Linked DNA regions of Caballeronia sp. TF1N1. The protein of the gene in region 2 binds, or shares a complex with, the protein of the main gene of each other region. Links are inferred from orthologs where the notes say so. Each region holds a gene or a part of one and is shown on either strand. Other genes may lie near its edges.

Region 1 (2,989 bases), 180 kb from region 2 along the record:
TAACAACCTCGTGTCCGATATGCGCTCGCTCGCCATCATGCGCGAGACCAACGCGCCTATCGTGTTCGACGCAACTCATTCGGTGCAGTTGCCGGGCGGGCAAGGCACGAGTTCGGGCGGCCAGCGTGAGTTCGTGCCGGTGTTGGCGCGCGCGGCGGTGGCCGTGGGCGTGTCCGGGCTTTTCATGGAGACGCATCCCGATCCCGCGTGCGCGAAGTCGGACGGCCCGAACGCGGTGCCGCTGCATCGCATGGAAGCGTTGCTCGAAACGCTCGTCGCGCTGGATCGCGCGGTCAAGAGCGGTCCGTTTCTCGAAAACGACTTCAGCTGATCGTCAAATCGCTTCAGGCAGGAAAGCGGGCGTCGCCTTCACGGCGTCCGTGTCTTAAAAATAGTCACGCGGAGTGACAACATAAGAGGAGATGGGCGTGCAAGGCCTGGCGGCACGAGGGCTTGTCAAACGCGCCGCGGCCGCAGCAAAACGCATGCAGCCGGTTTCATGTGCGGACCATCGATTTCGACAGTGCCAGACGGTTCGATCGTCGCTGGCGCCAGGCTCGCGCGGTAACACGCGGGCAAGCGCCACGGAATGAACCTGATGGCCGTGGAAGGTGTCTCAAGCGAAGCCGTCGCGCGCGAACCTGGACGCGCGAAGCATCGCTGTGACTGACAGAATTCATCGTCAATTTGAGGAAACCATGAGTGCTATCGTAGATATCATCGGCCGCGAGATTCTCGATTCGCGAGGCAATCCGACCGTCGAATGCGACGTATTGCTCGAGTCGGGCACGATGGGCCGCGCAGCGGTGCCGTCGGGTGCATCGACGGGCTCGCGCGAAGCCATCGAACTACGCGACGGCGAAGCCGGCCGCTATGGCGGCAAGGGCGTCCTGAAGGCAGTCGAACACATCAACACCGAGATCTCCGAAGCCATCATGGGTCTCGACGCCTCGGAGCAGGCATTCCTCGACAAGACGCTGCTCGAACTCGACGGCACCGAAAACAAGTCGCGACTCGGCGCGAACGCAATGCTCGCCGTTTCCATGGCGGTTGCGAAGGCCGCAGCCGAGGAAGCGGGACTGCCGCTGTATCGCTACTTCGGCGGCTCGGGCGCCATGCAACTGCCGGTGCCGATGATGAACATCGTCAACGGCGGCGCGCACGCGAACAACAGCCTGGACATCCAGGAATTCATGATCGTGCCGGTAAGCCAGCCGACCTTTCGCGAAGCCCTGCGTTGCGGCGCCGAAGTGTTCCACGCGTTGAAGAAGATTCTGGCCGATCGCGGCATGAGCACGGCAGTGGGCGACGAAGGCGGCTTTGCGCCGAACTTCGGCAGCAACGACGAGTGTCTCTCGACCGTCCTGCAGGCTATCGAAAAAGCGGGGTATCGCGCCGGTGAAGACGTGCTGCTCGCGCTCGATTGCGCGGCAAGTGAGTTCTACCACGACGGCAAGTACCAGTTGGCCGGCGAAGGTCTGCAACTGTCGTCCGGCGAATTTTCGGACTATCTGGCGACGCTCGCCGACAAGTTCCCGATCGTCTCCATTGAAGACGGCATGCACGAAAGCGACTGGGACGGCTGGAAGACGCTGACCGATCGCCTCGGCAAGAAGATTCAGCTCGTCGGCGACGACCTCTTCGTCACCAACACGCGCATCCTGAAGGAAGGCATCGACAAGGGTATCGCCAACTCGATCCTCATCAAGATCAACCAGATCGGCACGCTCACCGAAACCTTCGCGGCGATCGAAATGGCGAAGCGCGCGTCGTACACGGCGGTCATCTCGCACCGTTCGGGCGAGACGGAAGATTCGACCATCGCGGATATCGCCGTCGGTCTGAACGCCGGCCAGATCAAGACCGGTTCGCTGTCGCGCAGCGATCGCATCTCGAAGTACAACCAGTTGCTGCGTATCGAGGAAGACCTCGGCGATATCGCAAGCTACCCCGGCAAGTCGGCGTTCTATAACCTCCGCTAAAGCTTTTGCCGCTTTAGTCGATAAGAACGTTAGTCTTATTTTCAGCCCGCCGCCCACGGCCTCGACGTCAATAGAGGTTGCCGGGCGGCGCTTATTTCGGCTACTCGAATGCGGCTCGTAACTGTCGTTCTGGTCTTGTTACTGGCGCTGATCCAATACCCGTTGTGGTGGGGACACGGCGGCTGGCTTCGCGTGCATGAATTGCAGCAGCAGCTCGCGCAGCAAAGCGACAAGAACACGAATCTGAAGCTGCGCAACGAGCGCGTTCAGGGTGAAGTGCAGGATCTGCAAAGCGGCACCGCGGCTGTCGAAGAGCGCGCGCGCTATGAGATGGGCATGGTGAAGGACAGCGAGGTGTTCGTGCAATTCGTCGCGCCGAACTCCAACGCGCCTGTCAACTCGGCGAACGTGCCCGGCATGAACGGTTCGACGCGCGGGCAAGTCTCGGCGGCGCCGTTGCGCGTGGTGCCGAATCCGGTTTCGCGCTCGAAGCAGGAAATGCGCGACGCGGACAAGAAAATGCAGAAGGAAAAGGCCGCCGAAGCGAAGAAGAAGCAGGGCGCGGCTAACTGAGCGGCTTTTCGTTTTTCTCGGCAAAATAAAAAATGGCGCAGTCGATATTTCGACCGCGCCATTTTTCATGTGCGCCTGGTTTGCGCGGGATTCGCCGTTACCAGGAATAGCCGGTGCCGATGCCTATACCCGAGCCCCAGTAAGGACCGCCACCCCAGCCGCCGCTGGAATAGCCGCCGTAGACCGTGACGGGGGGCGTGTAGTAATTGGACATCATCTTGGCGTCGTTGCCTATGCTCGCAGCCTTCTGCGATTCGTTCAGCGCCTGTTTGTCGATGGCGTTATAGCGCGCCATCTGCTGCTCGGGCGTGAGCGTCTCTTGCGGGGGCAGCGGCGTGTTGGGCAAGCGGCTGTAGATTGGCGAAGGGCCGGGCGGGTCCATCGTGCAGCCAGCGACGAGCGCCAAGCCCAAGAGGCACGACGAAAGTTTCCAG
Region 2 (4,096 bases):
TAAAAAACGTCGCAGTGAGGCGAGACATGCGGCACGCCAGCGGAGCTTTCGGGTCTGCGGCCGTGCCAGCGCGGTCAGGCAAGGGTCGAGGTCGGCGAAGAAGCATCGCGCGAATTACGCGAGGCCGCCCTCCTGCATTGCCGCCGTCGGAGGAGAAGGCTCTGTTCGAAGAGCGCAGCGGGTTTGGCGCGTCTAATTTGAGACGCGAAACCCCCGGCGCCGCCGTTTTTCCTCGACGCGTTTTACCGCGCAGCGCACCGTATCGGCGCGCCTCCCAGTTGTCGCAAGGTGCCCCACGGCCCGGCCCGCTCATGCGCCCGTGCCCGCTTTCGGCAATTCTCCCGCCAGAAGTCCCGCTCCAGCGTGCTTTGTGACAACACACAAAAAGCGCGGCACGCTCGCCCTCCCGCTTCGCCCGCCGATGTTCGACCACGGGTTCGAACTCCGCGCCGATTCGCAAGATGAGGGACGGCAGGGCCGCTCTGGAGCCGTTCAATGAAACGCATGCTGTTTAATGCGACGCAGCAGGAAGAACTCCGCGTCGCCATCGTCGATGGGCAGAAGCTCATCGATATCGACATCGAAACCGCCGGGCGCGAACAGCGCAAAGGCAACATCTACAAGGGAGTCGTCACCCGCATCGAGCCGTCGCTCGAAGCCTGTTTCGTCAACTACGGCGAGGACCGCCACGGTTTTCTGCCGTTCAAGGAAGTCGCCCGCCAATATTTTCGCGACGGCATCGAGATGCGCTCCGCGCGCATTCAGGACGCGCTGCGCGAAGGCCAGGAACTGATCGTTCAGGTCGAAAAGGAAGAACGCGGCAACAAGGGCGCGGCGCTGACCACGTTCATTTCGCTCGCCGGACGCTATCTCGTCCTGATGCCGAACAACCCGCGCGGCGGCGGCGTGTCGCGCCGGATCGAAGGCGACGAGCGGCAGGAACTGCGCGAAACCATGGCGCAGCTCGAATTGCCGGAAGGCATGAGCATCATCGCGCGCACAGCGGGGATCGGACGCTCGGCCGAAGAACTCCAGTGGGACCTGAATTACCTGATGCAACTGTGGCGCGCGATCGAAGCCGCGTCGCAGAGCGGTGTCGCCGGCCAGCCCATGCTGATTTATCTCGAATCGAGCCTCGTCATTCGCGCGATTCGCGACTATTTCCAGCCGGATATCGGCGAAATTCTCATCGACACGACCGAAATCCATGATCAGGCGCGCGCCTTCATGGACATCGTGATGCCCGACAACCTGCAAAAGGTGAAGCGCTATCACGACGACGTGCCGCTGTTCTCGCGTTTCCAGATCGAGCATCAGATTGAAACCGCGTATTCGCGCACGGTGCCGCTGCCTTCGGGCGGCGCGATCGTGATCGATCACACCGAGGCGCTCGTCGCCATCGACGTGAACTCGGCGCGCGCGACCAAGGGCGCCGACATCGAGGAAACCGCCACGCGCACCAATCTGGAAGCCGCCGACGAAGTCGCGCGCCAGTTGCGTCTGCGCGATCTGGGCGGGCTGATCGTGATCGACTTCATCGACATGGAGTCGGCAAAAAGCCAGCGCGAGGTCGAACAGCGCCTGAAAGACGCGCTCAAGCACGACCGTGCGCGCGTACAAATGGGCAAGATTTCTCGCTTCGGGTTGATGGAACTGTCGCGTCAGCGGCTGCGTCCGGCACTCTCCGAAGGCAGCCACGTCACCTGCCCGCGTTGTAACGGCACGGGCCATATCCGCGATACCGAGTCGTCCGCGCTGCAAGTGCTGCGGATCATTCAGGAAGAAGCGATGAAGGAAAACACCGCGGCGATTCATTGCCAGGTGCCGGTCGAAGTGACCGCCTTCCTATTGAACGAAAAGCGCTCGGAAATCAACAAGATCGAGTCGCGCTTCAAGGTCAACGTCGTTCTGATTCCGAACAAGCATCTGGAGACGCCGCATTACAAGCTGGAGCGTCTGCGTCACGACGATGCCCGTCTCGACGAACCGCGCGCCTCGTGGAAGATGGCAGTGGAAGCGGCAACCGAGATGGAATCGGAAACCGGCTACAGCAAACGCACCGAGGAAGTAAAGCCGAAGCAGGAAGCGGCGGTCAAGGGCATCACGCCCGAGAAGCCCGCGCCGAGCGCGCCGGTCAAACCGGCGCCGGTCGAGGCCGCGCCCGTTGCAGCGACGCCGGAGCCGGCGAGCGGCGGGTTCATCGCGTGGATCAAGAACCTGTTCGGCATTCAGCCTGAAGTCAAACCGGCGCCCGCGCCGGTCGAAGCGCAACCCGCCACGCGCGCGCCACGCGAGCGCCCGGAGCGCGGCGAACGCACGGGCGGCGGCGATCGCAACCGTAATCGCCGTGGCGGTGCGAATCGCGATGGCGCGGCCGTGGGCGCCGCTGCCGGCGCAAACGGCGTGAATGGCGCGGTTGGCGGCGGCAATGGCACGGGCCGTCAAGGCGCACGCCGTGAAGACCGCGAGGCGCGTCCGGGTCGCGAAGGCCGTGAATTGCGCGAAGTTCGCGAGCCGCGTGAAGCACGCGAAGGACGTGAAGGACGCGAGCCCCGCGAGGCGCGTGAGGCACGTGAGCCGCGCGAACGCAATCAGGACCGAAACGCCGAACGCGCACCGCGCGCCGAGGCTGCGGAGCGTCCGGAACGACGCGAGCGTGCGGATCGCGGCGAGCGTGGTGAACGTGGCGATCGTGCGGAACGCACCGAGCGTCCGGAACGTGGCGAGCGTCGCAAGCCGCAAGCCGAAACCGCCGTCGAAGCACTGACGCCAAGCGAAGCGGTGCCGTCGGAAATCGTCGAAACGGCGCAAACCGACGACGACTTCGCGCAGCAAAACGGTCTCGACGCGGTATCGGCGGAACAAGCCGCGCGTGATGGCGAAGAGCGTCGTCGCCGCCGTCGCGGTCGTCGTGGCGGTCGTCGCGAACGTGAAGATGACGGCACGACGGTGAATCACGCCGCCGATGTCGCCGAAGCGGAAGGCGCAGCCGAAAGCATGTCGGCGCAAGCTGGCGTGTTCGACGCGGAAGCCGCGCAAGAAGCCGCCGCGCGTCGCGAACCGCGTCCGGCCGTTGCCGCGCCGCAGCCTGTCGCCGAACGCAGCGTGGAAAAGGCGCCCGAGCAAGCCGTCGCTGCACCGGTGCAAGCGCCTGTGCGCGTCGAGCAGCCGTCGCAGACCGAGGCTATCGAAGCGAACGCGCAGTTGAAGGCGACGACGCCCGAACCGGCGCCGGAGTTCTTCGCGAAGTCGGATGCTTCGCTCGCGGTCGATAACCCGTTCGGCCCGACGCCGAAACTCGCGGAAACGAAGCCCGCCGATCCTTTCGCGCCTGCCACGCCTGCTGCTCCCGCGGCCGTGGAAGAAGCGAAGCCTGTCGAAGTGGCCGCGCCTGTCGAAACCGCGAAGCCAGTGGAAACGGCCAAGCCGGTCGAAGCTCCGGCTGAGGCAATCGCGGAAACGCCGTCCGCCGAAGCCGCGCCGGTACGGGCCGAACCCGCCGAACCCGTCAAGGTCGCCGCGGTTGCAGCGACGCCTGAGGCGACTTCGGTTCCGCCCGTGCAGGTCCAGGCCGTGGAAACGGTGACAACTGAAAGCGTGATTGAAACGGCAGTGGCTTCGCAGCCCGTCGCAGTGGAAGCGGAACCGGTGAAAGCCGCCGCGCCCGCGGCTGCACCGGCCGCGACGCCGGTATCGACGGAAGCGTTGCAGCCGATGCTCGAATCCGCCGGCCTCGTCTGGGTCAACACGGACGCCAGCAAGCTGCGCGACGCCAACGCCGCAGCCGAGCGCGAAGCCGCGCCGGCACGCGTGCCGCGCGAGCGCAAGCCGCTGCCGCCTGTGAGCGCCGCGCCGATGCAGCAAGTGGAAACCGGCAAAGACGCGCAGTAAGCGTAGTGCCGCAACCGGGCGTTCCACGGAACGCCCGGTTGCGCAGGAAAAACGCCATCGGCTAACGTCGATGGCGTTTTTTTTGACGCCTAGGTATGGAAAGCCTGTACCAAAGGGTAAGACGACTGGTTCGCCGCGTTCCGCTAAAATGACTGCGTGCTTCTACTATTCGAACAAGCCTCCGAGCCGAGCAAGACCGCCGCCA
Region 3 (3,099 bases), 260 kb from region 2 along the record:
GTCCGTCAATCCAGCCGGAACCGGCAAACATTGTTCGAGCGGCGCAACCGCGTATTCCGCGTAACCGCCGCCCGCGAGCAGCGCGCAGACGCGATCGCCCTTCTTGAGGCCGAACGGATTATGTTTTGGATCGAAGTCGCCATCGACGATCTCGCCCGCCACTTCGAGCCCCGGCAAATCCGACGCGCCCGGCGGCGGCGCATACGCGCCCTTGCGCTGAAATACATCGGGCCGGTTGACGCCCGAAGCGCTCACCTTGATGAGCACTTCGCACTTGCCCGGCTCGGGCTTCGGGCGCTCGCCCAGCTTCAGCACTTCGGGTGCACCAAACTCAGTGATTTCGATGGCCTTCATTGCTTCTCCCAGACAGTCAGTCGTGTGGCAAGCGCGTTGACTTGGCGAACCAGATGGCACTGTGTCGCGCGGGCGACACGCGCTCCACAGTGCCATCGGGTCCGGCGATGCATCGGACAAAGCGTCGCCCGCTGCACCTCATACAAGAAAACGGCCGGCTCGCAGATGCGGCCGGCCGTCGACACATTACCGCATTACTGCTGCGGCTGCGTCGGTTCGGCTTGTTGCGCGGCTTCGTTCAGAAGCGCCTTGGCCGACAGACGCACGCGACCCTTCTCGTCCGTCTGGATGACCTTGACCTTCACGATCTGGCCTTCCTTCAGGTAGTCGTTGATGTCCTTCACACGCTCGTTGACGATTTCCGAGATGTGCAGGAGACCATCCTTGCCCGGCAGGATATTCACGATCGCGCCGAAGTCCAGCAGCTTGAGCACCGGACCTTCGTACACTTGGCCCACTTCCACTTCGGCCGTGATGTTCTCGATACGCTTCTTCGCCTCGGCCATGCCTTCCGAGCTCGTGCTCGCAATGGTCACGACGCCGTCGTCGGAAATGTCGATGGTCGTGCCGGTCTCTTCCGTCAGCGCGCGGATCACCGAACCGCCCTTGCCGATCACGTCGCGAATCTTCTCCGGATTGATCTTGATGGTGATCATGCGCGGCGCGTAGTCCGATAACTCCGTGTTCGTGGTCGGCACCGCGGCGGTCATCTTGCCGAGGATATGCATGCGGCCTTCCTTCGCCTGCGCGAGCGCGACCTGCATGATTTCCTTGGTGATGCCCTGAATCTTGATGTCCATTTGCAGCGCCGTCACGCCTTGCGCGGTGCCGGCCACCTTGAAGTCCATGTCGCCGAGGTGATCTTCGTCGCCGAGGATGTCGGTCAGAACCGCGAACTTGTTGTCTTCGAGGATCAGGCCCATGGCGATGCCGGCCACGTGCGCCTTCATCGGCACGCCGGCGTCCATCAGCGCGAGGCAACCGCCGCAGACCGAAGCCATCGACGAAGAGCCGTTCGATTCCGTGATTTCCGACACGACGCGGATGGAATAGCCGAATTCGTCGGCGTTCGGCAGGCACGCGACCAGCGCGCGCTTGGCGAGACGGCCGTGACCGATTTCACGGCGCTTCGGCGAACCGACGCGGCCCGTTTCGCCCGTCGCGAACGGCGGCATGTTGTAGTGAAGCATGAAGCGCTCGCGGTATTCGCCTTCGAGCGCGTCGATGTTCTGCTCGTCGCCCTTCGTGCCGAGCGTGGCGACGACCAGCGCCTGCGTCTCGCCGCGCGTGAAGAGCGCCGAGCCGTGGGTGCGCGGCAGAACGCCGGTGCGGATTTCGATCGGACGCACGGTGCGCGTGTCGCGACCGTCGATACGCGGTTCGCCGTTCAAAATCTGCGAACGGACGATCTTCGCTTCGATGTCGAACAACACGTTGCCGATGGTCGCCGCATCCGCCGCTGCCGTGCCCGAAGCAGCCGCGTCCGCTGCGAGCTTCGCCGAGGTCGCCGCGAAAACTTCCTTCAGCTTGGCCGAACGCGCTTGCTTGTTGCGCAGTTGATAAGCCGCTTCCAGTTCCGGCTTGGCGATTTCCGTGACGCGCGAGATGAGCGCTTCGTTCTTCGGGGCCGGCTGCCAGTCCCATTCCGGCTTGCCGCCGTCGCGCACCAGTTCATGGATTGCGTCGATGGCGATTTGCATTTGCTCGTGGCCGAACACGACCGCGCCGAGCATGACTTCCTCGGACAACTGCTGCGCTTCCGATTCCACCATCAGCACCGCGCGTTCCGTACCGGCGACCACGAGGTCGAGCGCCGATTCCTTCATTTGCGGACGCGTCGGGTTCAGCACGTATTCGTTGTTGATGTAGGCGACGCGCGCGGCGCCGACCGGGCCGTTGAACGGCAGACCGGACACGGCGAGCGCTGCCGACGCGCCGATCAGCGCGGGAATGTCGGCGGGAACGTCCGGGTTCAGCGACAGGACGTGGATCACGACCTGCACTTCGTTATAGAAGCCTTCCGGGAAGAGCGGGCGCAGCGGACGGTCGATCAGGCGCGAGATGAGCGTCTCGCCTTCGGACGGACGGCCTTCGCGGCGGAAGAAGCCACCCGGAATCTTGCCGGCAGCGTAGGTCTTTTCGAGGTAATCGACGGTCAGCGGGAAGAAATCCTGACCCGGCTTGGCGGTCTTTGCGCCGACGACAGTGGCGAGCACGACGGTATCTTCGACATCGACGATCACCGCGCCGCTTGCCTGACGAGCGATTTCACCCGTTTCCAGGCGGACGTTATGCTGTCCCCACTTGAATTCCTTGACGATCTTATTGAACATTGCGACTCCTTCTACGTTGCGCCACGCCGGATCGGTGGACGTTTGCCCACCGGACGGCGCTGGCTAGGCGGTACCGAGCCGCGCTTGAGAGGTGTGTTATGCCATTCCAGCGCGCCGCGCGCATTGAGTGTTCATACCGCGCTGGAATGACACAAAGCTCCGCCGCGAGGCTGCACCGAGTGTCTGTCCGGATGAAGCATCCGGGGTAAAGCATGTGAACTACTTGCCGATTATCAGCATTCGACGAACCCAATGATGAGAGATCGACCGAGCGCTGACCGGGCAAATGATCAGGCGAGCGGATCGCGCAAAAACAAAATGCCTGTATCAGCGAACTGACACAGGCACTTCGTTAGAACGCTGGCCGCAAAGCCACGTTTGGGCGCAATTACTTACGCAGACCCAGTTTTTC

What was found.
Region 1: the proteins of LDZ28_RS09630 (region 2) and eno are in contact, whole or in part, in a solved structure (PDB 2FYM), measured with the Escherichia coli proteins. The link is inferred for Caballeronia sp. TF1N1 from one-to-one orthologs.
Region 3: the proteins of LDZ28_RS09630 (region 2) and pnp are in contact, whole or in part, in a cryo-EM structure (PDB 9QH0), measured with the Escherichia coli proteins. The link is inferred for Caballeronia sp. TF1N1 from one-to-one orthologs.

Annotation. Positions count from the first base shown.
Region 1 is NZ_CP084626.1:1,889,507-1,892,495, reverse strand. Bases 1-2,840 are described here. They hold eno (phosphopyruvate hydratase), read left to right. Parts: upstream 1-698; coding sequence 699-1,982; downstream 1,983-2,840. Other genes in these bases: LDZ28_RS08765 (hypothetical protein), read right to left, coding at 2,653-2,840; ftsB (cell division protein FtsB), read left to right, coding at 2,091-2,555; kdsA (3-deoxy-8-phosphooctulonate synthase), read left to right, coding at 1-331. Outside these bases: more of LDZ28_RS08765, read right to left, coding at 2,841-2,989. UniProt on the Escherichia coli protein: Catalyzes the reversible conversion of 2-phosphoglycerate (2-PG) into phosphoenolpyruvate (PEP). It is essential for the degradation of carbohydrates via glycolysis.
Region 2 is NZ_CP084626.1:2,073,379-2,077,474, forward strand. What follows is about bases 145-4,091. They hold LDZ28_RS09630 (Rne/Rng family ribonuclease), read left to right. Parts: upstream 145-495; coding sequence 496-3,891; downstream 3,892-4,091. Outside these bases: GTP 3',8-cyclase MoaA, read left to right, coding at 4,096-4,096. UniProt on the Escherichia coli protein: Endoribonuclease that plays a central role in RNA processing and decay. Required for the maturation of 5S and 16S rRNAs and the majority of tRNAs. Also involved in the degradation of most mRNAs.
Region 3 is NZ_CP084626.1:1,811,895-1,814,993, forward strand. Bases 119-3,068 are described here. They hold pnp (polyribonucleotide nucleotidyltransferase), read right to left. Parts: upstream 2,688-3,068; coding sequence 549-2,687; downstream 119-548. Other genes in these bases: LDZ28_RS08415 (NAD(P)H-quinone oxidoreductase), read right to left, coding at 119-354. Outside these bases: more of LDZ28_RS08415, read right to left, coding at 1-118; rpsO (30S ribosomal protein S15), read right to left, coding at 3,076-3,099. UniProt on the Escherichia coli protein: Involved in mRNA degradation. Catalyzes the phosphorolysis of single-stranded polyribonucleotides processively in the 3'- to 5'-direction. Also involved, along with RNase II, in tRNA processing.